DNA from 3 places in the Arthrobacter sp. NPDC056727 genome. Region 3 is predicted to be linked to each of the others. Evidence: predicted binding sites of a transcription regulator. Region 3 holds the regulator's gene; each other region holds the start of a gene.
The links. Region 3 encodes HspR, which represses chaperone genes until heat shock. Its sites were predicted from a motif close to AAGTTGAGTCNNNNNGACTCAACTT; they were not measured.

Region 1 (9,706 bases), on a different contig from region 3:
GCGCATCGGCCGGGCTCCGTATTCGGGCTCGTAGCCGCGTTCGGCGATCCAGTCGACAGCCATTTCGCTGACCTCGAGAGTGATGCCCTGGCCCTGCAGGCGGGCTTCCGTCTGGTTCAGCATCAGCCGAACGATCCGGCGCAGCTGCGCCTGGTCCAGCTTGCGGAAAAGGACGATCTCGTCGATCCGGTTGAGGAACTCCGGCCGCATCGTCTCGCGCAGCCGGCCCAGCACCCGGTCCCGCAGCGCCTTCTCTGAGCCGAAGCCGTTGCCCTCGTCCGCCTTGGAGACAAAGCCCATCGCGCCGCCCTTGCTGGCCAGGAACTCCGAGCCGAGGTTGGAGGTCATGATGATCACGGTGTTGCGGAAGTCCACCATGCGGCCCTGTCCGTCGGTCAGCCGCCCGTCGTCGAGCACCTGGAGCAGCAGGTTGAACACATCCGGGTGGGCCTTCTCCACTTCGTCGAGCAACACTACGGAGTACGGGTTACGACGGACGCGTTCGGTCAACTGCCCGGCTTCGCCGTAGCCGACATAGCCCGGAGGGGCTCCGACCAGCCGGCTTACGGTGTGCCGTTCGCCGAACTCGCTCATGTCGAAGCGCACCATTGCATTCTCATCCCCGAACAACGACCCGGCCAGGGCCTTGGCGAGTTCGGTCTTCCCCACACCCGTTGGGCCGAGGAACAGGAAGCTGCCGACAGGCCTGTCCGCGTCCCCCATGCCGGTGCGGCTGCGCCGGACCGCCTTCGCGATCAGCGTCACGGCGTCGTCCTGCCCGACGATCCGCTGATGCAGTTCCTCCTCGAGCCTGGCCAGACGTTCCCGGTCGTCTTCCGTGAGACGGCTGGCCGGGATTCCGGTGGACCGGGAGATGATCCCTGCAATCTCCGCTTCGCCGACGACCGCCTCGGCAACGTCGGACGCCTCAGGTGCGCGGGAAATCGCACCGGAAAGCTTCCCATTCACTGCTTCGATCTCATCCCGCAGCCGCGAGGCCTCTTCATAGCGTTCCGCGGCGACGGCATCGTCCTTGGACTTTTCCAAGGTTGCGAGCTGCTCGCGAAGGACGGTCGCATCGGTCTGGGAGCCGAGTTTGAGGCTCAGCCGCGCACCCGCCTGGTCGATGAGGTCGATGGCCTTGTCGGGCAGGAAGCGGTCCCTCACGTAGCGTGCGGAGAGTTCGACGGCGGCGCGGATCGCCTCGTCGGTGAAGCGGACGCCGTGGTGTTCCTCGTACCGTCCGCGCAGGCCGTCGAGGATCTGTACGGCGTCCTCGATGCTCGGCTCGCCGACCTGTACGGGCTGGAAGCGGCGTTCCAGTGCCGCGTCCTTCTCCACCGTGCGGTATTCGCTCAGGGTGGTGGCGCCGACGAGATGAAGTTCACCACGGGCCAGGCGCGGCTTCAGGATGTTTCCTGCGTCCATGCCGCCTTCCCCTGCGCCGCCGGCTCCGACGACCGTGTGAAGTTCGTCGATGAACAGGATGATTTCCCCGGCGTGTGAACCGACCTCGTCCAACGCCTTGGTCAGGCGCTCCTCGAAGTCCCCGCGGTACCGCGTCCCGGCCAACATGGCCGGCAGATCCAGGGCAATGACGCGCTTGCCGCGGAGCTGTTCGGGCACGGCGCCTGCGATGATCGCCTGGGCCAGCCCTTCGATGATCGCGGTCTTGCCCACACCGGCTTCCCCGACCAGGACAGGGTTGTTCTTGGTGCGCCGGGCCAGGATCTCGATGGTCTGCTCGATCTCGTCACCCCGGCCGATCACCGGGTCCAGGCCGCCTTCGCGGGAACGTGCCGTGAGGTCGCTGCCGTATGTGTCCAAGGTCGGGGTGTCAGATCCGGCGGCAACTGCCTGCGGCCCTCCCGGCTCCGCGCCGGTCGGCGTGGCTCCACGTCGAGCGGACTGCTCGCGCGGACCCGACTGCAGGGACTCCGGCGTCACCCCGGCCGCTGCGAGCACCTGCCCGGCCGGGGCCTCCTGGTTGACGACGAGCGCGAAGAACACGTGTTCGGGATCGATGTAGGTCGAGCCGAATGCCCGGGCAACCTGGTAGGCGTCGAGCAGGGCTCGCTGGGCCGACGGCGTGAGGGCCGGCGTCGTTTCCGCCCTGGCGATTGCCTGCCCCGGGAGACACTCCTCGGCCGCCGTGGCGATGGCAGCAGGTTCCGCGCCTGCGTGGCGGATATAGTCGGCGGCGGGTTCCCCCTCGACCATGACACGCAGGATGTGCAGCGCGTCCACATGGATGTGACCGTGCTGCGCGGCGAACTGTGCGGCACGCGCGAGCACGTCATGGGTGCGCCGGCTCAGTAGCCGGGTGATGTCCATCGGGTGCCCGGGGCCGGCCGCGCGTTGGCCCTGCAGGTAACGGGCAAGGAATTCGTCGAACGAGCCGTGGCCGGACTCGGCCGGTCCAAAAAATGCAGCCATGAAACCTCCGTAAGAGAGTTGAGTGTAGTTGACTCAACGTTGGGAAAACGGATTTATTCCCGGGGGCAGAAGCGGGCAGGGTGCGGACCGGGAAAATCGGGGCACCCGGTGCCTGGACGCAGCTCGCGCCGACGGCGCAAGCCCGAGCGGTATCACTTCTTGTCATCGTCCCGGAGGGGAACGGCAGCCCTCCTGACGGGCACCCTCGGCGGGTTGTTCGGACTAGAACATGCCTACTGGGCCGTCTCCGTGCAACGGGACCCGGGCTGCGAAAGATGTAACGGTGCAACGCGGGACGGGACAGGCAAAATGCCCTCTTAGGCTGTCAATGCCGGCCCAGGATACGTTCCCTGGCATCGAATAGGCCGTCAGTGGGCTCCCACTTGCGTTCGGCGGCGGCGTCGGTTCCCGGCGTCGGAAACTGCTACGCCTATGAGGGGAAGAACGGCCCCCATAGCGGCAACGAAGGCCGGGAGGAGAAAGCTCAAGCCTGCCAGGCCCGCCAAGGCTCCGATGCCGACGAGATCAGACGGTTGGCGGTGGCCGAGCACCCGTCGAATAAAAAAGCCCCGACCGGCAAGGAAAAGAGCCGGCCCACCATACAGAAACAGTACGGTGGCCAGCTCAGGGCGGGCGGCCGGATCGCTGATCACGAGCTGATCACCCACCGCCACCAGGATCAGGCCCGCCAGCAACACGAGCAAGGTGTTGCCCGCTAAAATCCCGGGCCGGAAGTGATCGTCGACAGAATCAAGCTTCTCCAGAACCTCGCGCTCGAGGCCGTGGAAGTAGCACCACCAGATCGCGACGCTGCCGGCCAAACTGACGGTCCCGGTCAAAAGTATCAACGGGTCCTCCAGGTTGCCCGCTATGGCCAGGCCGCTTGAAATGATCGTCTCGCCGAGTGCGATCAGGTAGAACAATGCGAAGCGCTCAAAGATCCTCTCTCCCGGGACCGGGACCTGGCTGCCTTGGGTTTGCTGGCCCGGCAGCCGGTGCGCCAGCATATGGCCGCCCAGATCGATCGCGGCGGCGACACCCCAGAGCACCAAACGCGGCCCCGGGCCGAGGAAGGCGCCGGCAACCCAAAACGGCGCGCTCATACACCCCCAGATCAGCGTGCGCACGAAATGGTTGTGGGTTGTCCGGTGAAGTCCGACAGTAAGCATCCACGCACCTCGGCCAAGCTGGACCAGCAGATAGCTTGCAGCAAAGAGCCAGCCGAAGGCGCCAAACGCTGAGCTGATTGAGGCGTTCATGAACAGTGAGACAAGCATGACGATCAGCAGCATCCACTGGACCTGAAGCCGCGAAGTGTCCAGCAGCGTCGCCGCCCAGGTCGTGTACACCCACACCTTATAAACACCAAGGAGAAGCACAAACGTCTCCCCGGCCCCCACCCACGAGGGATGCTCCAGCACATGATGGGACAGTTGCGATAGGGCGAAAACAAAGACCAGATCGAAAAACAGCTCGAGGCGCGAAACGTCCTTTCCGGAAGTCGTGGAACGCATCAGCGACCTGGCACGGATCATCTGTATCCTCCACTGGCCTTCAGGAGCGGACGGCCGCCCCCTCCTGTTGTCGAAAAGACTGACGACGGTCAGCAGGGAAGTCAAGGGGGAACTCGGCAGGGACTATGGCCTTGACGCGGCGATTCTCGCCATCAGCCCGTCCTCCTTCGCACGGAACCTGCGGTTAACGCGGGCCAGCGTCTGCATCAGTAGCGCCCCTTGAGCGGCCGATCCGCTGACTCGAGGGCTTGGCCGCTGGAATACCGGGCCCGAGCCCTCGCACCCTAGGCTTGATTAGCCAGTGACGTGGCCCCTCTTTCCTGACCCGACAGACGAATGTCTCCCGCCCCCGTACCGTTGACGGTCGATGCTAGCGCACCAGGTTCAGCGCCGCGGTGACGATGGATGCTTCGTCGATGCCGTGGATCCGGTATGCGTCGTGCAGATCAGAGGACTGCCCGAAATCCTTTACTCCCAGGGAGACTGTGCGGTCGCCACGGGCTCCGGCCAGGAAGGACAAAGTGTGGGGGTGTCCGTCCTGGACCGTGACGAGGGGCGCCGGTGCGTGTCGTGGAAAGAGGCCGTCTATGATGTCGAATCCAATCGCCGGGATTCCTTGGTTCAGTGAGTTGCGGCGCTGGAGGGATTCAAAGACCAAGTCACGGCTGGTGAGGCAGACGACCCCGGCCACGATGCCAAGTGCCTTCAGCCGTGCGGCCGAGGCGATGACTTCGGGCATGATCGCCCCGACGCCGACCAGAGTGACGCTGTCCGGCTCAGCCTGTACCCACCGGCCACCGCGTGCCTGCGGCGCCGCTCCAGCAGCAGCGGGTCCGTCGGGATGGCAGCCTGAGCCTGGTCCAGTGGACGGGTGGTGAGCCGGAAGTAGGCTGAGCGTCCTCCGGGAATGCCGATCCGGCTCATTGCCTCGAGCATGCACCATTCCAGATCCTGGGCGAAGGCTGGCTCCCAGGCTGTGCACTCGGGTTGTTCCAATCCGATGGACGGAGTGGTGAGGGACTGGTGCGCGCCGCCCTCCGATGCCAGGGTCACCCCTGACGGAGTCCCGATCAGGATGGCCTGGCCCCCGGCGTACATGCCAAAGGACCACGGTTCGAGGGCGCGGGCCACGAACGGGTCGTAGATGGTGGCGAGAGGAATCAGCGGCCGGCCCCAGCGGCTCCAGGTCGTTCCGAGCTCGGAGACGAGGCCCACGAGGTTGGTTTCGGCGATGCCGAGTTCGATGTGTTGGCCGTGGGAGTTCTCAATCCAGCGGAGGACCCGTTCCTGGTCGTCCGCGAACCAGTCATGGCGTTCGCCGACAGACCAGACGCCGGTTTTGTTGATCCAGCCGCCGAGGTTCGTGGAGGAGGCAACGTCGGGGCTGCAGGTGACGAGACGGTGGGCCACTTCCGGCGCTGCCCTTTTCAGGTCGGACAGGAACCGTCCTAATGCGGCTTGGGTGGAGATTCTGTCGCCGTAGCCCCATGGCAGGGCATCCGGGATTTGGAGGGACGGGCCCAATGCGCGTTTCGGGCGCTTGAGCCGAGCTTTTCACCGTCATCAACGCCGCCGCTGTCCAGACAGAGACCATCGACGTCAGCCATCTGCCTGCCTACCTTCTGGGCGGGGGGAGTAGCCTGCACCTGAGCCGGATCGAGGCGGTGGAACGTGACGAGATCGTCCGCTGTCTCTCCAAGCACGGGGCTACAGTCAGCGGGGCGGCAGCAGAACTGGGCATCAGCAGGGCGACCATCTACCGCCGCATGGCCAGACTGGGGATCACAATCCCCAAGTAGGCAGCCCCGGCGCGGACGCCTTGGGCCGTGGTTGGCTTCGAAACAACTGCAAGCAAACGGCTACTCACGCGCCAACCTAGAGCGAGAGCCACGCGCAGGGGCATTCAGGCTGCTTCCGGTAGCGAAACACCCCGGATTATTCGCCCTCCGCGGCCGACTGGCGACGATGACGTTCCCGTTGGCCGTACGCCGCCCGAAGAATGTCGTCCTTTGACTCGAATCCCGAGCCCAACGCTCCACCCATGAGCGCCGCTGATGTCGTCATCCAGGCCACTTCCACAAAATCCCAAACAGCCACGGGATGTTGCAGGGTGAGCGCCAATAGGCCGTCGTCAATAGTGAAAGCCGCGGCCAACAGCACGACTACGAACAGCAGGACGTAGCTGATCACGACGCCGATTATCAACGACCACACTGTAGAACTGTTATACAGGGAAGCCTTGTATCTCTCGAGGAGATCGTCGCGCCGCGGGCTTTCCCAGAGATCGTGTTGGGTGATTATCCAGAACACCATCGAACTGATAGCAAGGACCGCCAGCAACGTCAGCCTCGGCGCCCCTAGCAGGTCTGCGAGTTGCCAGATTGTGTTCGTGACAAGCGCGAAGGCGCCTGTGGCGATCGCGGCGGCCATTGCGCTTTTCAATCCGAAAACCAGCCGCCACGGACGGTTCGCCCGCAGCATGCCCGCCAGCAACCGTCCGCGGCCGAGGCGGGTTGCCGAGACGTAGCGGAACCCAATGGGCCCGTCGTCAAGAACCGCGGTCTCGATATGCCGCGATTGGTGCAGTGAGGGCGGACCGAATTCGCTGATGTCATCGTCCGGATCGAAGTGGCGGTGTATCGCCCAGGCGAGGTCGGCGACGGCAGTACGGACCCGGCGGTCGATGTTGACGGCGCCGAGCGCGGGCACGGAAACCAGGGAAATCGACTCCCCGAGCGCGACTTCCGCGACCACAGTGCGGCCTTCGAGACGAATCGGAAGATCGGTCAGGCAGACCATGACATCCCATGCTCGGCGGATCCGGTGCGCTGCCAAGGAGTCCAGCATCGGCGCCAGGCCATTGCCAGCCGTAAAATCCTGGTACTCGATGATCACGGACCAGTCGTGGCGCTCATCGGCACGGTTGAGCAGATGGCCCACTTCGCGGCCGTTACGCTCGGCAAACTCGGCGGTGACCTCCGGTTCGGCGAGCACGCCCAGCGTACGTGCTCTGGTGGGGTTCACGTCACCTGAACTTTCTGGCACGCCCGGCCTCCTGCGGTTCAGTGCCCATGCTTTATGTCACACCTAGGGTCAGGCACTGTCCTGCCACTTTCGCTGTCGTTCACCCGCGCACACTGGCCGGTCCATCCCGAAGGAGGCGCAGGTGCTCGTGGATCATTGCTACAGCCGTTGAGCCTTCGCCGGCCGCGGCCGTTACGCGTTTCACTGATCCATGCCGGACATCACCGGCCGCGAACATGCCGGGGACGCTGGTTTCCAAGGGTAGCCGGCCGCGGCCCAGCTGGCTGAACCCAGAAGGAAGCTCCTTGAGATCAGCCCCGGTGAGAACAAAGCCGTGATCATCCAGGGCGAGCGTATCCTGCAGCCATTCTGTGTGCGGATTAGCCCCGATGAAAATGAAGAGGTACCGGGAGTCGAAGGTGCGTTGTTCGCCTGTGGCTGCCAGATCGACGACGATCCGTTCAAGGGCGCCTGAACCGGCTATGTCAACGATGTTTGCCCCCAGCAGCACCTCTACGCCCGGGGTTTGTTCGATCCGTTCCGCGAGGTACCTCGACATGTCTGCGCGGAGGTCCGCCCCGCGCACGACCAGCCGCACGGGTGCTCCCGTTCCGGCCAGGAAAAGCGCGGCCTGTGCCGCGGAGTTTCCACCCCCGACGACGGCCACCGGCTGGAGTCCGCAGAGCCTGGCCTCATGGACAGTGGCGGCGTAGAAGACACTGATCCCCTCGAATTCCTCCAGACCGGGGACAGGCAGCCGGCGGTAATGCACCCCGGTAGCCAGCAGCGCGGCACGCGACACTGCGGGGCTGCCCTCGTTGAACTCGGCGTGAAACTCGCCTTCCCGCAACGCAATGGTGTGAGCCCGGCAGGCGACGTTGATCTGCACTCTGAACTTTCGGGCCTGAATGGTCGCTCTTTCAGTGAGCTCCCCACCTGAGATTCCGGCTGGAAAGCCCAGGAAGTTCTCGATCCGCGGGGATGTGGCGGCCTGGCCACCTATCGCATGGGCTTCTTTGAGGACGACCGACAACCCGTCGGACGCCGCGTAGACAGCGGCCGCGAGGCCAGCCGGGCCAGACCCGATCACCATGAGATCGTATGGGGCAGAATGCTCTTTCACCGTGCGCAGGCCCATGGCGAGGGCCAGCTCTGTGTTGGAGGGGTTTCGAAGGATTTGCGAGGCGTTTAGCGCCACTGCCGGCAGGTCATGCTCGAGGATCCCGGCTCGCTTCAGGATCGCCTGCGTCTGCTCGTCGTCCTCCAGATCGACCAGCCGGTGGGGCAGGCGGTTGGCGGCTGCAAATTCCAAGAGACGAAGCGTGTCACGGCTGAAGCGGGATCCAATGATACGGATGCCCGCACCCGCGCTGATCAGCAGGATCCGGCGTTGCAGATATGCCCGCAGGATGGTCTCGCCGACGGCGACGTCCGTCAGTACGACACGGCGCAGATCGTCCCCGCGAATCTGGAGCACTTCCCCGGCCTCGGCGGCCACAGTGCTGACAAAGGCCGGTTGCCCCTCGATCAGGCCCAATTCCCCGAGGAACCGTCCGGGACCGTGAACTTCGAGGATCCGCGTGCTGGTGCCCGGTTCGGCCGGATGCCGGCCCTCGGCGGCCTGCAGTCCCTCCACGACCAGTACCGTGCCTTGCAGAATCACAAAGAAGTCAGCGTCTGGTTCTCCCTCGCGTGCGAGGATTTCCCCGGACTGCGTAGCCCGCCTGGCGCCAACACGGCCCAGAAATTCGATCTGGGTCTGGCCGAGCCGTGGGTAGGCGCCGGAATCATCCGGCGTTTCGGTCAGCTTAGAGCGTGCGACAGGTTCCATCAGTTGGTCGCACCTGTCGGCGTTCTAGACGAATGTCTCATGGGGGTAGCACCAGCGCCAATCCTCGCCGGGCTCCAGGGAACGAACGATTGGATGCAACTCGGTGGCGTGAGCCCTGGCGTGCCGCATCGGTGAGGAGTCGCAACACCCGACGTGGCCGCAGGTGAGACATAAACGCAAGTGAACCCAGGCAGTGCCCAAAGTCAGGCATTCCTCGCACCCCTGAGGTGTTCGCACGCGAACCGGACGAATCCGCGCCAGATGCGGATCATGAATTCCAGCAATCATGTTGGCTCCTATTTCGGTTCAGCCGAGCGGGCCCAGACAGATGGGGGATCAGGCCCTCGCGCAAGCCCGGAGGCCCTTGCCCCCTTGACAAGCCTTAGCCCATCGAGAGCCTCGTGTCGGGGCTTTCGCCCAGCCTGCGCAGTCCGGCTCCGGAGACGATCAGAAGTATGCCGAGGAGAATTGCGAAGGACGAGAGCAGACCCAGAAGACTCAGGATGCCCGGGCCGGGAAAGATGACCAGGAAGAGGCCGAAAAGAGTGGTGACGATGCCTGTGACCAGCCAGAGCCACCACAGCCCAACGGTCCTTTTGACTTCGAAGGCCAGAGCCATCTGAGAGATACCGAGAATAACCGCCCACACGCCGATTACGAGCGCGAGCGAAAGGGCGGTGATGCCCGGCCAGACGAACGCGACCAGACCCGCGAGCACGGAGATGATGCCGCCTACCAGCTGCCAGGCGGATCTGCGCCTCTTACGTGTGACGTAGTGCGCGATGTTCGTGGCGCCGTCAAAGACAGCGTATATTCCGAAGAGGGTCACCAACGCGAGTACGGAAACACCGGGCCAGACGACAACCAGAATACCGAAAAGGACGGCCGCAATGCCCCGGAT
Region 2 (9,706 bases), on a different contig from region 3:
GACGCAGTTGCGGCCGGGCCGAGGACGGCGGCGACGATCAGCGGAAGGAGGTAGCCGGGGGCACGGTCGGCGAGCATCAGCGCATGGTTCGGCAGGCCCGGCTTCAGCAGCCGCAGGGCCGGTGCGAGGCGCAGCCCATGCTTCCAGTCCGGTGACACCCCGGCACGGCCGAGCTGGCGCAGCCCGAGGGCCACGCTGGCCAGGGCACCGGCCGCCACCGCTCCCACCACCACGGCGACTTCCCGGACTCCGACGGCCAGGGCAAAGGCCAGTACTGCAAGCTGCACCACACTCTGGGCAAGGCTCCTGACTAGGGCGCGGTCGGAGCGTTCCTGTGCCACACCCACATGGTCAAGCTGGTACGCGGCGGCGGCAAACAAGGCCGTCGCGGCGAACATTCCGGTGATGACCGGATCGTTCCAGGCCAGGCCCACGCCGGAGCCCAGCGCGTAGGTCACCGCCGCCACTGCACCGGACAGCACCGCCGTGGAGACCCCGACGGTAAGGAGGCTGCTGGCAACCAGCCGGCGGCCGCCGTCGGACTGTTCCGGGAGCAGGGTGAGGGTTGCCGGCCCCACTCCCAGCATCCCCAGCTGCACGGTCAGGAGCGCCGCGGCCACCACAGCGGATCCCATGCCGAGCTGCGCGGGCGGCAGCATGACCGCCGCCAATGCCCAGAACAGGAACCCGGTTACCATCGGTGCCACCCGCGCTGCCGTCAGCCAGGCTGCGTTCCCGCTCACGGAGAGGCCCGTGCCGGGCGGGCGCAGGAGTTCGCCGAACATAGATCTGTAGTTGTACAGCAGGAAACAGACCCAGTAGGCGAGGAAACGGGGCGCGTGCAGCAGCGACAGGCCGACGCCCCGAATCGTGGCCAGCAGGGGCAGCACCAGCAGCCAGCCGGCGCGGCCCGGATGCTTGCGGATGGTGCGGGCCAGCCCGGCTCCGTCCTGGAGCCACTGGTCACGCGCGGCGTCGAAGGAGTCCGTAAACCGGTGCCGCACCGCTGTGGTGCTGGAGACGCCGAGCCGGTAGCCGGCGTCTTCAAGCCGGATCCGGAGCTCGACGTCCTCGCCGGAACGGAAGGTGTCGTCGAACGGCACGGACAGCAGGACTTTCCTGTGCATGAGGGTGGCACACACGCCGAACCACGAGCGTACCCGGCTGTTAACGTGGTGCCAGGCTAAAGCCGCACCCCAGTACCCCGGCCCGTCCGCCTCGCTCACCAGGCCGAACTGCAGGCCGTCGTAGCCGCAGGCCCTGAACTCGTCCAGAAGTCCGCCCAGGGCACCCGGGGGAAGGACGACGTCGGCATCGATGAGCGCAACCAGGTCGGAGCGTGCGTTCTCGACACCGAGCATCCGTGCTGCCGGAAGCCCGAGGCCCTCGTCCGAAATGACCCGGGCGCCCATGGAGTGTGCGATCTCCACCGTGTTGTCCGTGGAGCAGCCGTCCACCACGATGATCTCCCGCGGTTTCTCGGCGCGGATGGATGCCAGGCATTCGCCCAGCCAGCGTGCAGCATTGCGCGCCGGCACCACAACGGAAACTTCGAGGTCGCTCACGTGGGCACCCATATCACTCCTCCAGCTTGGAGCTGATCAGGCCGGCAACGTAGTCGGATGTCCGGTCGGCGGACCAGGCGGCGGGGATCCTGAGCAGGGAGCAGGGGACGTCATCCAGGGCCCGGCGCACCACGGCTGCCTTCTGGCTGAAGAATTCCTCCAGCGGAACCAGGCCGGTTGCGCCGAGGGCCTCGATCAGCCGCCGTGAGACGACGGGGAGCTCCGAGTGGAAGTTTCCGACGATGCGGGAAGTCATCCATTCGCGGCTGCGTGTCTCCAGCCGGGCTTCGGAACCGTCATAGCGCTCAAGGAAAATGGCCAGCCTCGTCAGCGCCGCCGACGAGATGCCGTCCTGCCCGAAGACCAGCTCCGGATGGACCATCCGGTGCTCCGGCGACCAGCGGCGTGTGAAGGCAGCGGTCTTCGGATAACGGACGATCACCGGGTGGACGGCCGTCGCAAGGTGGGCCACCGTATTGGTGAGCCAGCCCGGGGCGAGGGGTTTCCGGGCGCCGCTGAACACCTCGGGGTAGATCTTGCGGTGGTGCGGCTTGAGGAACATCGGCTTCGCATAGCCCATGAGCATGCCGTCGGCGTCCAGGAACGCCCAGTCATCGGCCATGAACCGCACGCCGGGCATGGCCACAAGCTTGGCAACCGTGCTGGTCTTGCCCACTCCGCCCCAGGCGGGAAGGAGGACTCCCGAGCCGCGGAAATCCACCACGGCGGCGTGGATCATGGCGGCGTTCTGCCTGATGCAGAGCCGGTCCAGCAGGGGGATGACGGCCGTCAGCAGCTCGCCGCGCCCCTGGACCGAGTAGCCGTCCCCGGTTTCCTGCACCTGGACGCGGTCCGCCGGGATGTAGAGCGACTCCGGCGTGAACCGGAAGGCATCCTCGGCATGCGACTGGCCGGCCACCTCCGCCGTTTCCGCGCTGACGCGCAGCCGGAGGGGTGCACGGGACGGTCCCAGGAACGGAGCGAGCATGTCCCGCAGCTGCGCTTCGCCGGGGGTTCCGGCGGCCACGTCGATGCCCACGAGGCCATGGACATCGAAGCTGGCGCCGGCGGACGGGACCGAGTCCCTCAGCAGGTCTTTCTCGGACTGGCTCATGCCCGGTGTCCTCCGGCGGTCTCGTCGGTCCCGGCCATTGAGGCAGGTGGGTACTGCTGGTACATCCGGATCATTTGACTTCCCTCCAGCTGGCGTGTGGCTCGTGCGGCGCGAGGCCCGCGTCCGCCGGAACAAGGGGCAGGCGGCGTCCCTGGATGTACCCGCAGGTAGTGACGGCCAGCACGGCGACCGTGGCCATGGCGCGGCGGAGACCGGCGGGGTCCGTTCCCCGGATCCTGCCCGCTATGCCCGAGGCCACGGCACGCGGCAGCACACTGCGGACGTACCGGCGCTCGGGACCCAGGGCGCGCTTGTGGCCGACGATCCTGCTGACCAGGGCTTTGGAAATCCCCTCAGACCAGGCGCGCCGCAGCATGTAGTTCAGCGTGCCCCGCTGTGCGGGGACGAAGTGGTGCACCAGGGCAGCCGGCTCGTACACCACGCGGCCGCCCGGAGAACCGATGGCCGCCCGGATGCAGATCTCCGTTTCCTCGCAGCCCAGGGGCAGTGAGTTCTGGCGGCCGAGGGCGGTGTTGAAGCCTCCCACAACCTGGAGCACCTGGGAACGGAAGGACATGTTGGCGCCGATGACGTTGCGCACCTCGGCCGCCACCTTGGGCATGCCGCGGTGGGTGCAGCCAACGATCCAGTCCAGCTCCTGGCCGAAATAGTCCGGCCGGGTGGTTTCCCAGTCGGGCACCACACGTCCGCCGACGGCCAGCACGTCCGGGTCGTCGTAAAGGGACCTCAGCCGCTCCAGCCAGTCCGGGGCTGCCACCGCGTCGTCGTCGAGAAAGGCAACGACGCCCGCCGTCGCAGCCGCGGTCCCTGTGTTCCGTGCTCCGGAGAGGCCTTTGGCGCCGGTGTTCTCCAGGATCACCACATCGTCGACCGTGAAGATGAGCCGCTTATAGAGGTCCACGTTGTAATCCACCACCACGATGGTCTGCTGCGGCTGTACCGTTTGGGCCCGGACGGATTCGATGGCGGCCATCAGCCTGTCCCAGCGGTCTTCCGTGTAGGAGCAGATCACCACCGAAACGGCCGGAAGCCCTTCAGCGTGGTTCACGTTAATCACCCGCTATCAGGCCAAGGACGGTCGCCGGATCCGTCGGAATGTGGGGGAGGGTCATGCTGGGATATCTGTATTTCACGCGTCTTAGCGATTCTGGCCTGGCGCCGGCCGTGGGTGCTTCCCAGCCCACGCATTCGCGCGCCAGGGTCCGCAGGACCCGCCAGCCGTCACGGAAGGTGTGAAGATTCGAGTTGCCGGAGATCCGGGTCAGTTCGTTGCTGGGCACCTCGGCGATCCGCAGGCCCGCCCTGGAGGCGCGGACGATCAGTTCGGTTTCAATTTCGAACCCTTCGGATTCCAGCTCGAGGATCTGCAGGCACTCGCGCCGCATGGCGATGTAGCCGTAGCAGAGGTCTGAATAGTTGCTGTGCAGGACGAGGTTGGCCAGGCGGGTCAGGGCACGGTTGCCGGTGCTGCGGAGCAGCGTGATGTCCTCGGAACCCCCGCCCGTGACGTACCGGGAGCCCTTGACGAAGTCGAATTCATGCTGGAGCGGCGAGATGAACCAGCCGATTTCCTGGGGATCCATGCTCCCGTCGGCGTCCAGCATGACGATGATGTCCCCGGATGCCGCGGACAGTCCGGCCCGCACTGCGAAGCCTTTTCCGGCCTGGGGTTCGGAGACCACCACGACGTCCAGGCGCAGCGCGCGGGCGACGTCGACGGTGCTGTCCAGGGAACGGCCGTCGACAATCACAACCTCGTCCACATACGAGGGCATTCGTCGAAGGACCCAAGGTAGGTTCAGGGCTTCATTGAGGGTGGGAATCACCACGCTGATGGAGGCCAGGGGTACCGGTACCGCATTTGGAGCACGAACAGATGAAACTTGTATAGGGATGGTCACTAGCCTCACCACTCATCGGAGTCGTATGCCTATGCCCTCCCGAGCAGCCCTCCCGGCTGGATACGGGAAAATAGAAGCGCCTGCTGCTGCGGTATTGGCAACTTTGCTTGCACTCCCCCTCGGAACATGGTCGGACCGGCAACTTGTAAAAAGCTTGGAGTTCATTGAACCGACCCCAGTTTTAGGGGTCGCAGAATCCTTGGTGGCTCCAAGTAACTGCTGTCACACTTGCCCCATGGTCAACTCAGCGCACGGGAAGCACCGCCGGCGCATCAAGCTGCCCGGTCCCCTCGGGAGGGTGGCTGTGCTTGCCGCGGTCGTAGCGCTGACGGTGTACGGAACCGTGGCCACGGAAGCGCAGCGGCCTCCGGAGGACCGCACGCCTGCGGCCGGACCATCCGGGACTAAAACGCCGGCCGCGCCAGCGGCCGCGTCCGCTACGCCGGTGCCGTCGCCGGCGCCTTCCCAGGCGGCGGGCACGGCCAAGCCCTCGCCACAGTCATCCCGGGCGGCGCCGTCCTCGGCGCCGCCACCGTCCGCAGCCGCGCCGCCGTCGACATCCGTGGCCGTGGCCCCGCCCGCGCCTAAGCCCCTGAGGGAGAAGGCGCCCGCAGCCGACCCGACGCTGCATCAGCTGCCCACGGGTGACCTGCCCGGCTGGAAGCAGGTGTTCCGGGAGGACTTCGACCAGGGGAACGTGCCCGTGGGCGGATTTCCGGGACCCGCCTACGCTGCGAAGTGGAGCGCCGGGTATAAGGACGGCACCCCGGACACCGCCGGGCAGCAGGGGAAGAAGTCCGGCTACTACCCGTCCAAAGTGCTCAGCGTGCAGAACGGCATGCTGGACTGGTACCTGCACTCCGAGGATGGCGTTTCGATGGGGGCAGCGCCCACCCCGAAAATTCCGAACAGCAGCACCAACCCGCACCGGGACAACAGCTTCCTGTACGGGCGGTTCTCGGTCCGGTTCAGGGCTGATTCGCTGCCCGGTTTCAAAACGGCCTGGCTCCTGTGGCCGGACAGCGGGATCTGGCCCCGCGACGGCGAGCTCGACTACCCGGAGGGGGACCTCGCCACGAAGTTCTACGGTGCCGTGCACAAGATGGGGAACGACACCCACGCCGTCGACATTTTCTACTCGAACACCACTTTCACCGGGTGGCACGTCGCCACGATGGAATGGAGCCCGGGCAAGGTCGAATTCTTCCTGGACGGCCGCTCGCTCGGAGCGGGAACCTCCCGGACTCCGAACGTCCCCATGCACTACATCCTGCAGACCGAGTCCTGCCTTACGGGCTGCCCCAAGCCGGCGACGGCAGGGCATGTCTACCTGGACTGGATTGCCATCTGGAAGCGGGCCTAGCAGCGCAGGGTCCCGGCCCCGCTGCGATGGTCCGGCTACTTCCGTCCGATCTCGAAGCTGTCCGTGAACGTGTAGCCGGCCGCCGGAACGAACCGTGCAGACAACCGGTCCGCGGTGGCCGTCACATCCAGCGTGCCGAGTGCGGCGTCGCGGTTTTTCCCGGACCAGGCGGCAAAGTACGGGGCCTCGGGATCCTGGTCGTTGACCTCATACAGTCCCACGCCGCCGGTCCCCACCGTGGCGAAGACGGTTCCGGAACCCTTGACCATGGCGCTGTCCGAGTCGGTGAGGCAGCCTCCGGAGAACGTGTCCGGCACCAGCGCCGGGCAACCCTGGCCGCGGCCCAGCTGATGGGTCCGCTGATAGTTGTGGTCGTGACCCGTCAGCACCAGGTCCGCTTTCTTGTCGATGAGCAGGTTGGTGAAGTCGCGGCCGGCCTGGCATTCATACTTGCCCACGCTGAGGCACGGGGTGTGCATCCCGACGACGGTCCACGGGATCTTCCTGGACCTCGCCCCGTCAAGGGCGGCCGCCGTCCACCGCCAGCGCTCGCTGCCCCTGGAGTAGTCCAGCGTGTTTCCGTCGTGGAACCTGATGCCGGGGGACACCATGATGAAGCGGACGAGCGGTGCCCGCTCCGGGTAGTCCGCGTACCACTGGATTCCGTACTCGCCCTGGAGCCCTGGCAGCCTGTTGGGCAGGCAGCCGACGATGTTGGCGATGTCGCCGTCGTGGCCGTCGCTCTCGTGGTTCCCCGTGACAACCTGATAGGGAAAGTCCCCGCCCAGCTTGCCGGTTACCATGTCGCAGAACTCGTGCTCGCGCCCTGCCTCATAGGAGAAGTCACCGAGGGCCAGGCTGAGCTCAGGGCGGAGGCTGCTGATCGTGTCCAGGACCTCCCTTGCTCCGGTGCCTAGGCCGATGTCGCCCTGGGCCGTGAAGTGGACGGCGGCTGGCGCTGTTGGAGCGGCTGGCGCTGTTGTCGGGGCGGCCGGGGCGGACCCTGCGGGGCCGGAGGGCACGGCTGCGGAGGTCGACGGCGAAGCAGGGGACTCCGACGACGGCGGGGGCACGGGCGGGCCGGGCTGGCATGCGGTGAGCAGCACCGCCAGCACCAGGGAGGTGGCCGGAGCAAGGCGGGACCCTCCGCCGTGTTTCGACAGTGCAGTCATGATCCCTCACATCACGGAACTGAGCCTGGTGCCGCTGCAGGCTGGGGAACAGTAAATACTGCTAGGCCCTCAGGGTAGTGCCGGCAAGGCCGCCCGGACCAGACGCCGCAAGACACCGGTGAATGGCAACGCGGTGACCATATCCGTAATGAATATGACAAAAATTGTCACTGACGCGTACGCTCGCAGTCGGACCTCTCGCACCTGACGCTTAGGAGCCTTCCGTTGAAGACCGCGAAAATCCTTGTCACAGCCGCGGCCAGTGCAGCGCTGCTGGCCCCCATGCTGAGCGGACCGGCGGCCCAGGCCGCCGCGGCCCGGGAAGTGCACCACCAGGAAAAGCCAGCCCCCGTGGGTGACGGCACCTTCAGCCGGGACATCGCCGGCGGCGCCACTTCTACGGTTTCAGCCGCACCCTTTGTGGCGCAAGTTTCCTTCGATTCCGCCGGCACCAACGTTGGGTGCACGGGCAGCCAGATCGCGGCGAGCTGGGTCATCACGGCCAAGCACTGCAACGCCACGAGCCTGAGGTCGGTCCGGCTGGGCACCAGCTACCTCGGAACCGGGGGTGCCGTCCGTTCGGTTGCCGGCCGCTACCCCGCGCCGGCCGGGGATGTCCTGCTGCTGAAGCTGTCCACGCCGTATTACGGTGCCTACGTTGGCCTGTCCAATGCCTTTCCCGCCACCGGAACGGCGGCGAGCGTATATGGCTGGGGCGACCAGTCCGAGGGGTCCGGTTCCATGTCCTACTACCTCAAGTCGGCGGCCGTCTCGGTGATCTGGCAGGGGCTGGACAACTACGGCGGCCCGTCCGTCCGGACCCGGTCGCAGAGCGGCCACACCCTCAGCGGCGACTCGGGTGGGCCGCTGATCGTGAACGGAAAACTGGCCGGCGTCCTGTCCTCGTCCGACATCCTGCCGGCCCGGAACCCCGCCAATTTCACGGCCTATTACAACGACCACGCCTCCGTGGCGCGGAACCTCGCCTGGATCACCAGCGTCTCGGGGGTTCAGGGCTCCTAGAGGCGGGGGGTGCGGCCGGCCCTGCAGCCGGCCGGCCGGTCACATTCCCCGAAGGCCTGTCACTGGGCAGGCCTTCTACATTCCCGGCAGGTCTAGGGTCTCGTACACCTGGATGCTCGCGCCGGGCATCATGAGGTGGGGGTGCCCCTCGAGCAGGGCCAGGGCGCCGTCCATGTCCTCGGCCTGCAGGATGCCGTATCCGCCCACGCTGGTAGTCGTGTCCGAGGTGCCCGACTGGCTGATCCTCCTTGCCGGCGCCCAGGGGCTGGCCCATGTCCACAATGCCGCTGCCTGCCCGGGATGCCCACTCCATCCACGCCTTCATGCCTTCCTGCGCGGCCTCGGGGGTACTTTCCGCCATCTGGGATTGTGCCGACTGCGGTGCGTTGTAAAGCACGACGAACTTCTTCATTGCCGGTCCTGTCTCTGGGGTAGTGGTCACTGGACACGTCGATCCTAGGGGGATTCGGCCAGCGGCGATACAGTTCAAGGGCCACCGTTCACGGAAAATTCGCCCGTCCGCAAGAGGGGTATTTCGCTGTGGGAAAACTTGGCCGTGAGGACCTGAAAAAGCAGAGTTGAGCGTAGTAGACTCAACTTAGTTAATCTTCTTCGAAAGGAGCTCTCTTTGGACGTCAAATTCACCACCAAGAGCCAGGAGGCTCTTTCGGCGGCTGCCATGAACGCCTCCACGGCAGGGAACCCGCAGGTGGAACCCGCCCACCTGCTCAAGGCGCTGATGGATCAGCGGGAGGGTGTCGCCGTCGCGCTCCTTCGCGCCACCGGAGCCGATCCGGACGCTGTCAGCGTGCAGGCCAGTACCGCCATCAAGGCCCTTCCCGCCACGTCCGGAAGCTCGGTCCAGCAGGCCCAGCTGTCCCGGCCGTCGCTGCAGGCGATCCAGAATGCCCAGAGCGAAGCTGACAAGCTGGGCGACTCCTTTGTCTCCACCGAGCACCTGCTGCTGGGGCTCTCGGCCGGAAGCGACGGCGTGGGCAGGCTGCTGCGCGACGCCGGGGCGTCCCACGAGGCTCTGGCTGCGGCACTCCCGGGTGTCCGGGGCGACCGCAAGGTCAACTCGCCCGATCCCGAGAACACCTTCCAGGCCCTGGAGAAGTTCGGCACCGACCTGACCGCCGTGGCGCGTTCTGGGAAGCTTGATCCGGTCATCGGCCGGGACAGCGAAATCCGCCGCGTGGTGCAGGTGCTCAGCCGCCGGACCAAGAACAATCCTGTGCTGATCGGCGAGCCGGGCGTCGGCAAGACCGCCGTCGTGGAGGGCCTGGCCCAGCGGATGGTGGCCGGCGACGTGCCGGAGAGCCTGCGCGGCAAGACCCTGATCGCCCTGGACCTGGCCTCCATGGTGGCCGGTGCCAAATACCGCGGCGAGTTTGAGGAGCGGCTCAAGGCCGTGCTTGAGGAGATCAAGAACTCCGACGGCAGGATTGTCACGTTCATCGATGAGCTGCATACCGTGGTGGGCGCCGGGGCCAGCGGCGAGAGCGCCATGGACGCCGGCAACATGCTCAAGCCGATGCTGGCCCGCG
Region 3 (9,706 bases):
GGAATGATGACGGCGGCCGGTCCTCGGGAGGGTAAAGCGGCGGTTCACGCTGGGCGAAATCCGGCTGCCGCCGTCGAACAGCCCCCGGTTCCCTGCCGATTTTCCGCGGAAAACCGGGGGTTTTCCTTAGTCCTGCCACTGCGCGGCGCCAAACTTGAGTGCATCTGACTCAACTTTGGATTGACTTAAATTCCGTGCTGAGTAAAGTTGAGTGCAGACCGCTCAAGGAAGTGGGCGACCCCAAGTTTCCAAGGAAAGAAGGAAGCAACACATGTCACGTGCAGTAGGTATCGACCTCGGAACCACCAACTCCGTCGTCTCTGTTCTCGAAGGTGGCGAGCCCACCGTTATTGCCAACGCCGAGGGTGGCCGCACCACGCCGTCGGTCGTTGCGTTCTCCAAGTCCGGCGAGGTCCTGGTCGGCGAAATCGCCAAGCGCCAGGCCGTCAACAACATCGACCGCACCATCGCTTCCGTCAAGCGCCACATGGGCACCGACTGGTCCGTGGCCATCGACGACAAGAAGTACACGGCCCAGGAAATCTCCGCCCGTGTCCTCATGAAGCTGAAGAACGACGCCGAGTCCTACCTCGGCGAAAAGGTCACCGACGCCGTGATCACCGTTCCCGCCTACTTCAACGACGCCGAGCGCCAGGCCACGAAGGAAGCCGGCGAGATCGCCGGCCTGAACGTCCTCCGCATCGTCAACGAGCCCACCGCGGCAGCCCTGGCCTACGGCCTGGACAAGGGCAAGGAAGACGAACTCATCCTGGTCTTCGACCTCGGCGGCGGCACGTTCGACGTCTCCCTGCTGGAAGTCGGCAAGGACGAAGACGACTTCTCCACCATCCAGGTCCGCGCCACCGCCGGTGACAACCGCCTCGGCGGCGACGACTGGGACAACCGCGTCGTTGAGTACCTGCTGAACCAGCTCAAGGTCAAGGGCATCGACCTGTCCAAGGACAAGATCGCCCTGCAGCGCCTCCGCGAAGCAGCCGAGCAGGCCAAGAAGGAACTCTCCTCCTCCAGCAGCACCAACGTCTCGCTGCAGTACCTCTCCGTCACCCCGGACGGCCCGGTCCACCTGGACGAGCAGCTGACCCGCGCCAAGTTCCAGGACCTGACCAAGGACCTGCTCGAGCGCACCAAGAAGCCGTTCCACGACGTCATCAAGGAAGCCGGCATCAAGCTTTCCGACATCGACCACATCGTCCTCGTCGGCGGCTCCACCCGTATGCCCGCCGTCTCCGATCTCGTGAAGGAACTGGCCGGCGGCAAGGAGCCCAACAAGGGCGTCAACCCGGACGAGGTTGTGGCCGTTGGCGCAGCCCTGCAGGCAGGCGTGCTGAAGGGTGAGCGCAAGGACGTCCTGCTGATCGACGTCACCCCGCTGTCGCTGGGCATCGAAACCAAGGGCGGCGTCATGACGCACCTGATCGAGCGCAACACGGCCATCCCCACCAAACGGTCCGAGACCTTCACCACGGCAGACGACAACCAGCCGTCCGTCGCCATCCAGGTCTTCCAGGGCGAGCGTGAGTTCACCCGCGACAACAAGCCGCTGGGCACGTTCGAACTGACCGGCATCGCACCGGCCCCGCGCGGCGTCCCGCAGGTCGAGGTTACCTTCGACATCGACGCCAACGGCATCGTGCACGTTTCGGCGAAGGACAAGGGCACCGGCAAGGAACAGTCCATGACCATCACCGGCGGCACCGCGCTCTCCAAGGAAGACATCGACCGCATGGTCAAGGACGCCGAGGAGCACGCAGCCGAGGACAAGGCGCGCCGCGAGGCCACCGACACCCGGAACACCGCCGAGCAGCTCGCCTACTCCGTGGACAAGCTGATCGCCGACAACGCCGACAAGCTGCCGGAAGAGGTCAAGACCGAGGTCCAGACCGACGTCGACGACCTCAAGAAGGCTCTCGAAGGCACCGACGATGCCGCCGTCAAGACCGCGTTTGAGAAGCTGCAGGCTTCCCAGACCAAGCTCGGCGAAGCCATCTACGCCCAGGCCGGTTCCCCGGACGGCGCCACCGGCGCTGCGGGTGCTGAAGGTGCCCAGGCTGGCGACAGGACGGGTTCTGCTTCCAGCGATGAAGACATCGTCGACGCCGAGATCGTCGACGAAGAAGAGAAGAAGTAAGCATGCCGCATCACGGTAACGAAGAAGAGCACAACTCTTCCCGCGACCAGGGCGGCAAGCGTGACGAGCCGGTCATCCGGGACCACCGCAAGGTGGACCCGGTGACCGGGGAGGCCCGGCACCCGGAGGGCTCCGCTGCGGCGGATTCCGACGGTGATGCCCTCGCCCAGGCTGAGGAGATCCTCAACCAGGTCGAGGTCCCCGCGGAGGACTCCGTGGCTCAGGGCACCGAAGCCGCCGCGGCGGCGGAGCTGAAGAACGACCTGCTCCGCCTGCAGGCCGAGTACGTCAACTACCGCAAGCGCGTTGAACGTGACCGCGCCGTGGCAGGGGAGATGGCCGTCATCGGCGTCCTGAACTCCCTCCTGCCGGTGCTGGACGACGTCGACGCCGCCCGCCAGCACGGTGACCTCGCGGACGGCCCGTTCGCCGCGATCGCCACCAAGCTGGAGAACGCGCTGAAGACGTACGGCCTGACCCGCATCGATGAGACCGGCGTGGAGTTCGATCCGACCATCCACGAGGCCCTCATCCAGCAGCCCGGCGAAGACATCGAGGTTGACACTGTCAGCCAGGTGCTCCGCTCCGGCTACAAGTCAGGTGAACGGGTCCTCCGCGCGGCACAGGTCATCGTGGCAGTACCTGCCTAGCATTACTCCGGTGGTTGAGCTTGTCGAAACCCAGGTTTCGACAAGCTCAACCACCGACCCTTAACTTTTGAAAGGAAACGCCATTGGCTAGCCAGGACTGGGTGGACAAGGACTTCTATAAGATCCTTGGTGTTGCCAAGGACGCTTCCGACGCTGACATTAAGAAGGCTTACCGGAAGCTCGCGCGGCAGTACCACCCTGATACGAACTCCGGGGATGCTGCTGCGGAGAAGAAGTTCAAGGACATCTCCGAGGCTTACTCCGTGTTGTCCGATCCGGACGAGCGGCAGCAGTATGACGCCATCCGGGCCATGGGCGGCGGCGCGCGGTTTGCCCCGCACGGTGCCGGCAGCACGGCGAACGGCGGCTTTGAGGATCTCTTCGGCGGCCTGTTCACCGGTGGCGGCGGCCGCCACTCCGGCGGGTTCAGCACCGCCGGGGGAGTTCCGCCCGAGTTCGCCGACCTGTTCGGCGGCGGTTTCGGCGGGGGGCCGGCCGGTTACCAGCGCGCACCGCAGAAGGGCGCCGACCGGACGGCGAGCACCAGCATTTCCTTCGCCGGGTCCATCCGCGGCACCACCATCGGGCTGCGCGAACCTGACGGCGAGGTCATCGACGTCCGGGTGCCCGCAGGCATCAAGGACGGCCAGAAGGTGCGCGTCCGCGGCAAGGGCCAGTACGGCCCGGCGGGCAACGGCGATCTCCTGGTCACCGTCAACGTCAAGCCCCACGACTTTTACACGCGCGACGGCGACAACCTCCGGATCCACGTGCCCGTCAGCTTCCCGGAAGCTGCTTTGGGCGCCGACATCGAGGTTCCCACAATCGACGGCGAACACGTCCGCGTGCGCGTTCCCGCCGGCACTCCGTCGGGGCGCACGCTCAGGGTGAAGGGCCGCGGCGTGAAGACGTCGAAGGCGACCGGGGACCTGCTGGTGACCATCGACGTCGCCGTACCGCAGAACCTGAGCAAGGAAGCCGAGGAGGCCGTGAAAGCATTCGCAGCAGCCACCACCGGCGCGGACGTCCGCCAGGGCCTGGCAGCCAAGGCCCGGCTTTAGCGACGGGTGCGGGCCGTGGACATTAATTTCGATCAGCCGATCTTCGTCATCTCGGTGGCCGCCGAGCTCGCCGACATGCACCCGCAGACCCTCCGCCAGTACGATCGCCTGGGCATCGTCTCGCCCAGCCGCGCGCCGGGCAAGTCCCGCAGGTACTCCCAGCGGGACGTGAACCGGCTCCGCGAGGTGCAGCGGCTGTCCCACGAGGGTGTTTCGCTCGAGGGCATCAAACGCATCCTTGAACTGGAAAACCAGGTGGCCGCCCTGCAGCACCGGGTGCGCGAACTGACAGACGAACTGGCCCGCCGTCGTGAGCCGCTGGAATCCCGGATCTTCGCCGCCGGCACCGCCGGCGACGTGGTGAGCCTGGCGCGCGGGCAGCGGCCCCGGCCGCGTTCGCAGGCCGTCGTGGTGTGGCGGCCCCGGGGCGACGGCTAAACCTGCCTGGCCGTCCCCATTGCCAGAACCCGGCGCTGTGCCAAAAATAGGTGCAGCGCCGGAACGGGGTCACCAGCCGCAATGCCGCGGTCCCGGCTCCCCGGCAGAAGGGACGCAGGGTCATGACCTACATCAAGGACTTTGACCAGCTGGGACGCAGCGATCTGGACGAAGCTGGCGGAAAGGGCGCCAACCTCGGCGAGCTTGCCCGGGCGGGTTTCCCGGTGCCGCCGGGATTCGTGCTCACCACTGCGGCCTACCAGGACTTCGTCAACGCCAACGGCATCGCCGGCCGCATCCTCGAGCTCGCCGCCCTTCCCGCCGGCGCTTCTAACGACGACTACGAGACCGCCGAGCGGCAGATCCGGGCCCTTTTCGCCGAGAGTACGATGCCCGGCGAGATCGGGGGCGAACTCCGCGCAGCCTACCTGCGGTTGGGCCAGCATATGGCCGCAACCGGCGAAGAGGCCGGCACGCAGTCCAGCGACGCGGCACGGGTGGCCGTGCGCTCCTCGGCCACCGCGGAAGACCTCGCCTCCGCCAGCTTCGCCGGCCAGCAGGATACGTATCTGAACGTCGCCGGGCCAGAAGCCGTCACCGCCGCCGTCGTCGACTGCTGGGCCTCCCTGTGGAATGCCCGCGCCATGGCCTACCGTTCACGGAATGGCTTTGATCCGTCCACGGTGCGCCTCGCCGTCGTGATTCAGGAGATGGTCGACGCCGATGCCGCCGGCGTGCTGTTCACCGCCAATCCCGCCACCGGCCGCCGCGACCAGGCGGTGATCAGCGCCGCCTGGGGACTGGGTGAATCCGTGGTCAGCGGCGCCGTCACCACCGACGACGTTGTGGTGGATTCCGCTACGGGCAAGGTGGCGCAGCGCCGGACGGCGGACAAGAACGTGATGACGGTGCACAGCGGGACCGGCACCGCTGAACAGCCGGTGCCCGAGGAGAAACGGCGGGCACCGGTGCTCGACGACGATGCGGCAGCCTCGCTGGCCCGGCACGGAACTGCCATCGCCAGGCATTTCGGCGTGCCCCAGGACATCGAGTGGGCGCAGGCGGCCGGGGAATTCTTCATCCTCCAGGCACGTCCCATCACCGCGCTGCCCGCGCCCTCGGCTGACGCCCCGACGGAGTGGCCGCTGCCGTACCCGAACGGGATGTACTTCCGTGCCAGCATCGTTGAGCAGCTGCCGGACCCGTTGTCACCGCTGTTCGCGGACCTCATCGACGGCGCCGTGGTGAGGTCCCTGAACGCCCTTCTGGGCGAGGCGTTCGGCAAGAACGTGGTGCGCCCCGGGGACGTCTCCCTGCCCACCGTCAACGGCTACGCGTACTACTACTACAGCAATGCCGGAATGCGGCGGGTCATGGGGCAGTCGCTGACGGCAATGCGGGCACTGGCCAAGGGCAAGGCCAACATGGGAATCAAGGGCTGGCGCGACCACTCGCACCCGAAGTACCGCGGGATCGTGAAGTTCTGGGCGGCCAAACCGCCATCGGACCGTCCGGCCCCCGAACTGCTGGAGGGCATTTCCGCGCTGCTGGACGCCGGCGCTTCCTACTACACGGCCGTGCAGTCCATCATCCCCATCGCCGCAACCAGCGAGATCATGTTGCGGGCCTACTACGACAAGCTCGTCCGGCGGCCCGGCGACCCGTCCGCGGAGGTCCTCCTCCTCGGCTACGACAGCGAGCCCATCCGGGCCGAGAAATCCCTCTACGACCTTGCCGTCTGGACGCGTGAGCGGCCACAGCTTGCAGCCGCCGTCACGGAAGGACCGGGGACCGGCATCGCCGAAGCCCTCCGCAGCGGCACGCCGCCCGCGGGCGCGGACGGGGCCTTGGACCGGGAACTGTGGGAGGAATGGCGTTCACGCCTTCAGCGGCACCTGGACCGTTACGGGCACGCCGTCTACAACCTCGACTTCGTCAACCCCGTGCCGGCCGACGATCCCTCCGCGCTGCTGGAGACCCTGAGGTACTTCGTGCGGGGCCAGGGCAAGGACCCGCACCAGCGCCAGCAGCTCTCTGCCGACCGGCGGGAGGAGCAGGCCCGGCTGATCAGCGCCAGGCTGGGTCCCCGTCGTCGGGCAGTCTTCCGCAGGCTGCTGCGGTGGGCACAGAAAGCGGCGCCCGTCCGTGAGGACGCACTGGCCGACGTCGGACTGGCCTGGCCGCTGATGCGCCGGATGCTGCTCGAACTGGGAGATCGGCTCACGGCCTCGGGCGTCATCGCCGCGCCGGCCGACATTTTCTGGCTCCGGCTCGAGGAACTCCGCAAAGCCATCGACTTTGGCCTGGCCGCGCCCGGCGCAGCGATCACAGGCGCGGAACGGCCGGCGCGGGCGGAGGCCGTTGAGGAGCGCAGAATGCTGTGGCGGGGTCAGCGGAAAGCGGCCGCCCCGCAGCTGCTGCCCGAGAGCCGGTGGATGGAGCGGGCATTCGGCAGCATGATGCCGGCGCGTACGCTCCAGCACGCCGGGGATGTCATCACCGGCGTCGGCGCGAGTTCCGGGCAGGTGAGCGCGCCGGCCCGGGTACTGCACGGGCCTGACGACTTCGCGAGCATGCAGCCCGGCGAGGTGCTGGTGGCACGCATGACAACCCCGGCGTGGACACCGCTGTTTGCGATGGCGTCCGGCGTCGTCACGGATGTTGGCGGCCCGCTGAGCCACAGCTCGATCGTCGCCCGGGAGTACGGCATCCCCGCCGTTCTTGGAACGGGTGTTGCCACCCAGCGCGTGTCCAGCGGGCAGCAGGTCAAGGTCGACGGCGACGCCGGAACCGTTACGCTCGACAGTTCCGGTGCCCCGTAGGATGCGCGGGCCATCGACAGCAGCTGCGGCTGATTGGTGCGCCGGCGTTAGCGGTCCTACGGGGGGGCTGCCCGGCAGCGGGGCTGTCCCACGGCGGTGCGTTTCCAAGCTCCTGCGCGGCCTCTTTCCAACCTCGGGTGGGGTTTGCCACAAAGACCTGGTTGTCCACATAGACCTTTTGCAGCGTCGTTTTTCCCACAGGCCAGTGGCAAGCTCTTCGCATGGATAACGGCACGGCTGCTGCGGAGGCGTTGGAGGCTATTGGTGCCTCTGCCTTGGCGATGGCTGCCAAGCTGCGCGGGGCCGCTGACCCGGGTGCGGATTCGCTGCCGGATCCTGTTGACCCTCTTGGGGAGCAGGCGACTGCCTTCCTGGACGGTCTGACCGGCGTGGCCGGGTTGGAGGCCCGGCTTGCGGCTGTGAAGGTGCAGCTTGCCACCGGATAGGTCACGGCGGACGCGGCTATGGCGGCGCCGGCTGCAGGCCCGCAGGATGCGACCATCCGGCGGATGTCCGTGAGGGCGGAGGTTGCCGGCGCGCTGACCATCAGCGAAGGCGCTGCCGAACGGTTGCTGGTTGAATCGAGCATGCTGGCCACGGAACGGCCCATAACACTTGCCGCCCTGCAGCTGGGCCGCATTTCGTGGCAGCACGCCCGGATCATGTGCGATGAGACCGACGGGCTGTCACCGGAAGCCGTAGCCGCTTTCGAGGCGCATTTCCTGGATCCGGCTGCTCCCAACGCGGCGCGTGGTTGCCCGGCCGGGGAACTGGCACCGGCGAGGTTCCGCGCCAGGGCCCGGTACTGGCGCGAACGGCACCACCAGGACAGCATCGAAAAGCGGCACTCCAAGAGCGTGAAGGACCGGCGGCTGGAATTCCAGCCGGACCGGGACGGCATGGCCTGGATCTCGGCGTACCTGCCCGCGGACCAGGCCGCCGGGATCTGGAACCGCACCACTGCCGGGGCGCGTGCCCTCCAGGGGCCTCACGAAAAACGAACCCTCAGCCAACTCAGGACCGATGTCTTTTCCACCCGGCTGCTCACACCAAGCGACGGGGCCGACACAATAGACGGAACAGACGGTCCCCGGTCGGCTCCGGACACGCAAACTCCCGACCAGCAGCATCCCTGCCGCCAGGCAGTGCAACAGCGGATGATGTGACAACCGGCTCCGACCTCGCTGGAGATCCGCTGGCTGGTGATGTGCCGTCCCCGTCGGCCCAGGTCCTGGTCACGGTGCCGGTGTTCTCGCTGCTCGGCCACACCGACGAACCTGCCACACTCGACGGGTACGGGCCGATTCCGGTCTCCATGGCCCGCCGGCTCGTCGCCAACGGCGCAACATCGTTCTTCCGGGTACTGACCGACCCGCGGGACGGGGCGCCACTGGAGATCGGACGCACCAGCTACCGGCTCACCAAGCCGATGCGCCAATGGATACGCCTCAGAGACGCCAAATGCAGCTTCCCCAACTGCAACAACCACTCCCTCGACAACGACGCCGACCACATCCTCGCCTGGGCCGACGGCGGCGGCACCGGCGTCGCCAATCTTGGCCAGCCCTGCCCCAAACACCACCGACTCAAACACTGTGAGGATTGGAGACCGGTCGGCGCCACCCGGGACCATCCGCCTGGCTGGATCTCGCCTGCTGGTCGTCACTACTCGGCTGAATACCAGGACTGGGAACCACCCGTCTGGCCGAATAACTTTGAGCCGGACAACTTCAATTTGGGCAACTTTGGGCCGGAGGCCTTTGACGCGGAGAGCTTTGAACTGGGCAACTCCGAGCCCGATAGCTTCGAGCCGGACGTAGCCGAGGACCTTGGCCCGCCCCTGCCTCTCGATCCTGTCCTTGAATGGCCCGACTGGCCTCCGCCCGCCGCAGCCTAGGCGGGTGCCGCCGGTTCTGCTGGCTGCTTATCAGCGGCTTTCAGCAAGCCCTGCCGCGCCAGCAGCTTACCGGCGCCAGTCTTCTACTGTGCCAGCTTCCCGGCGTCAGCCTTTCTCCTTCTTCGCCAGCCTTCTTCGCCGTCCGGTTCCTACGGCGTCAGCGTCCGGATCGGGGAGCCGTCCAGCCATGCCGCCACGTCCTCGAGAGCGCCACCGAAGAACGCCCGGTAGCTGGCGTCGGTGACGTATCCCAAGTGTGGCGCCAGCAGGGTGCGAGGAGCGCTAAGGAGAGGATGGCCGGAGGGCAGTGGTTCCTGGTCGAACACGTCGAGTGCCGCACCGCGGATCCATCCTTCATGAAGCGCAGTGACCAGCGCCTGCTGGTCCACCAAAGGACCGCGGGCGGTGTTCACCAGCACGCCGTCGGGCCCGAGCAGCCGCAGTTCACGTTCCCCGACTGTTCCCTCCGAACGCGGCGACAACCGCAAGTGGAGGGACACGACGTCGGACTCCCGGAACAACTCTTCCTTGGTGACCTTCCGGGCGCCTGCCGCCGCAGCCGTTTCCTCGGTCAGGTTCTGGCTCCAGGCCAGCACGTCCATCCCGAAGGCGCGTCCATAGCCGGCGATGCGCGTGCCGATCTTCCCCAGCCCCACGATCCCGAGGGTCTTGCCGGACAGTTCGAAGCC

Region 1: ACFRAH_RS00020 (ATP-dependent Clp protease ATP-binding subunit) is a predicted target of HspR. The motif match lies at 2,452-2,476, and genes of this name have one in related genera.
Region 2: clpB (ATP-dependent chaperone ClpB) is a predicted target of HspR. The motif match lies at 8,735-8,759, and genes of this name have one in related genera.

What each region holds. Positions count from the first base shown of each region.
Region 1 is NZ_JBHTZA010000001.1:3,727-13,432, forward strand. It holds gene ACFRAH_RS00020 (ATP-dependent Clp protease ATP-binding subunit) at 1-2,436, opposite strand, end outside; gene ACFRAH_RS00025 (low temperature requirement protein A) at 2,805-4,055, opposite strand; partial or broken gene ACFRAH_RS00030 (pyruvate dehydrogenase) at 4,321-5,498, opposite strand; gene ACFRAH_RS00035 (helix-turn-helix domain-containing protein) at 5,615-5,749, shown strand; gene ACFRAH_RS00040 (hypothetical protein) at 5,886-6,995, opposite strand; gene ACFRAH_RS00045 (FAD-dependent oxidoreductase) at 7,075-8,805, opposite strand; gene ACFRAH_RS00050 (UBP-type zinc finger domain-containing protein) at 8,830-9,093, opposite strand; gene ACFRAH_RS00055 (HdeD family acid-resistance protein) at 9,188-9,706, opposite strand, start outside.
Region 2 is NZ_JBHTZA010000023.1:36,247-45,952, reverse strand. It holds gene ACFRAH_RS19370 (glycosyltransferase) at 1-1,577, opposite strand, end outside; gene ACFRAH_RS19365 (hypothetical protein) at 1,579-2,679, opposite strand; gene ACFRAH_RS19360 (glycosyltransferase) at 2,750-3,748, opposite strand; gene ACFRAH_RS19355 (glycosyltransferase family 2 protein) at 3,750-4,526, opposite strand; gene ACFRAH_RS19350 (glycoside hydrolase family 16 protein) at 4,837-5,964, shown strand; gene ACFRAH_RS19345 (metallophosphoesterase) at 6,000-7,136, opposite strand; gene ACFRAH_RS19340 (S1 family peptidase) at 7,362-8,159, shown strand; gene ACFRAH_RS19335 (hypothetical protein) at 8,235-8,441, opposite strand; gene clpB (ATP-dependent chaperone ClpB) at 8,788-9,706, shown strand, end outside.
Region 3 is NZ_JBHTZA010000030.1:36,109-45,814, reverse strand. It holds gene ACFRAH_RS21635 (hypothetical protein) at 1-35, shown strand, start outside; gene dnaK (molecular chaperone DnaK) at 272-2,149, shown strand; gene ACFRAH_RS21625 (nucleotide exchange factor GrpE) at 2,152-2,799, shown strand; gene ACFRAH_RS21620 (DnaJ C-terminal domain-containing protein) at 2,883-3,860, shown strand; gene ACFRAH_RS21615 (heat shock protein transcriptional repressor HspR) at 3,876-4,298, shown strand; gene ACFRAH_RS21610 (PEP/pyruvate-binding domain-containing protein) at 4,421-7,120, shown strand; partial or broken gene ACFRAH_RS21605 (DUF222 domain-containing protein) at 7,342-9,017, shown strand; gene ACFRAH_RS21600 (D-2-hydroxyacid dehydrogenase family protein) at 9,167-9,706, opposite strand, start outside.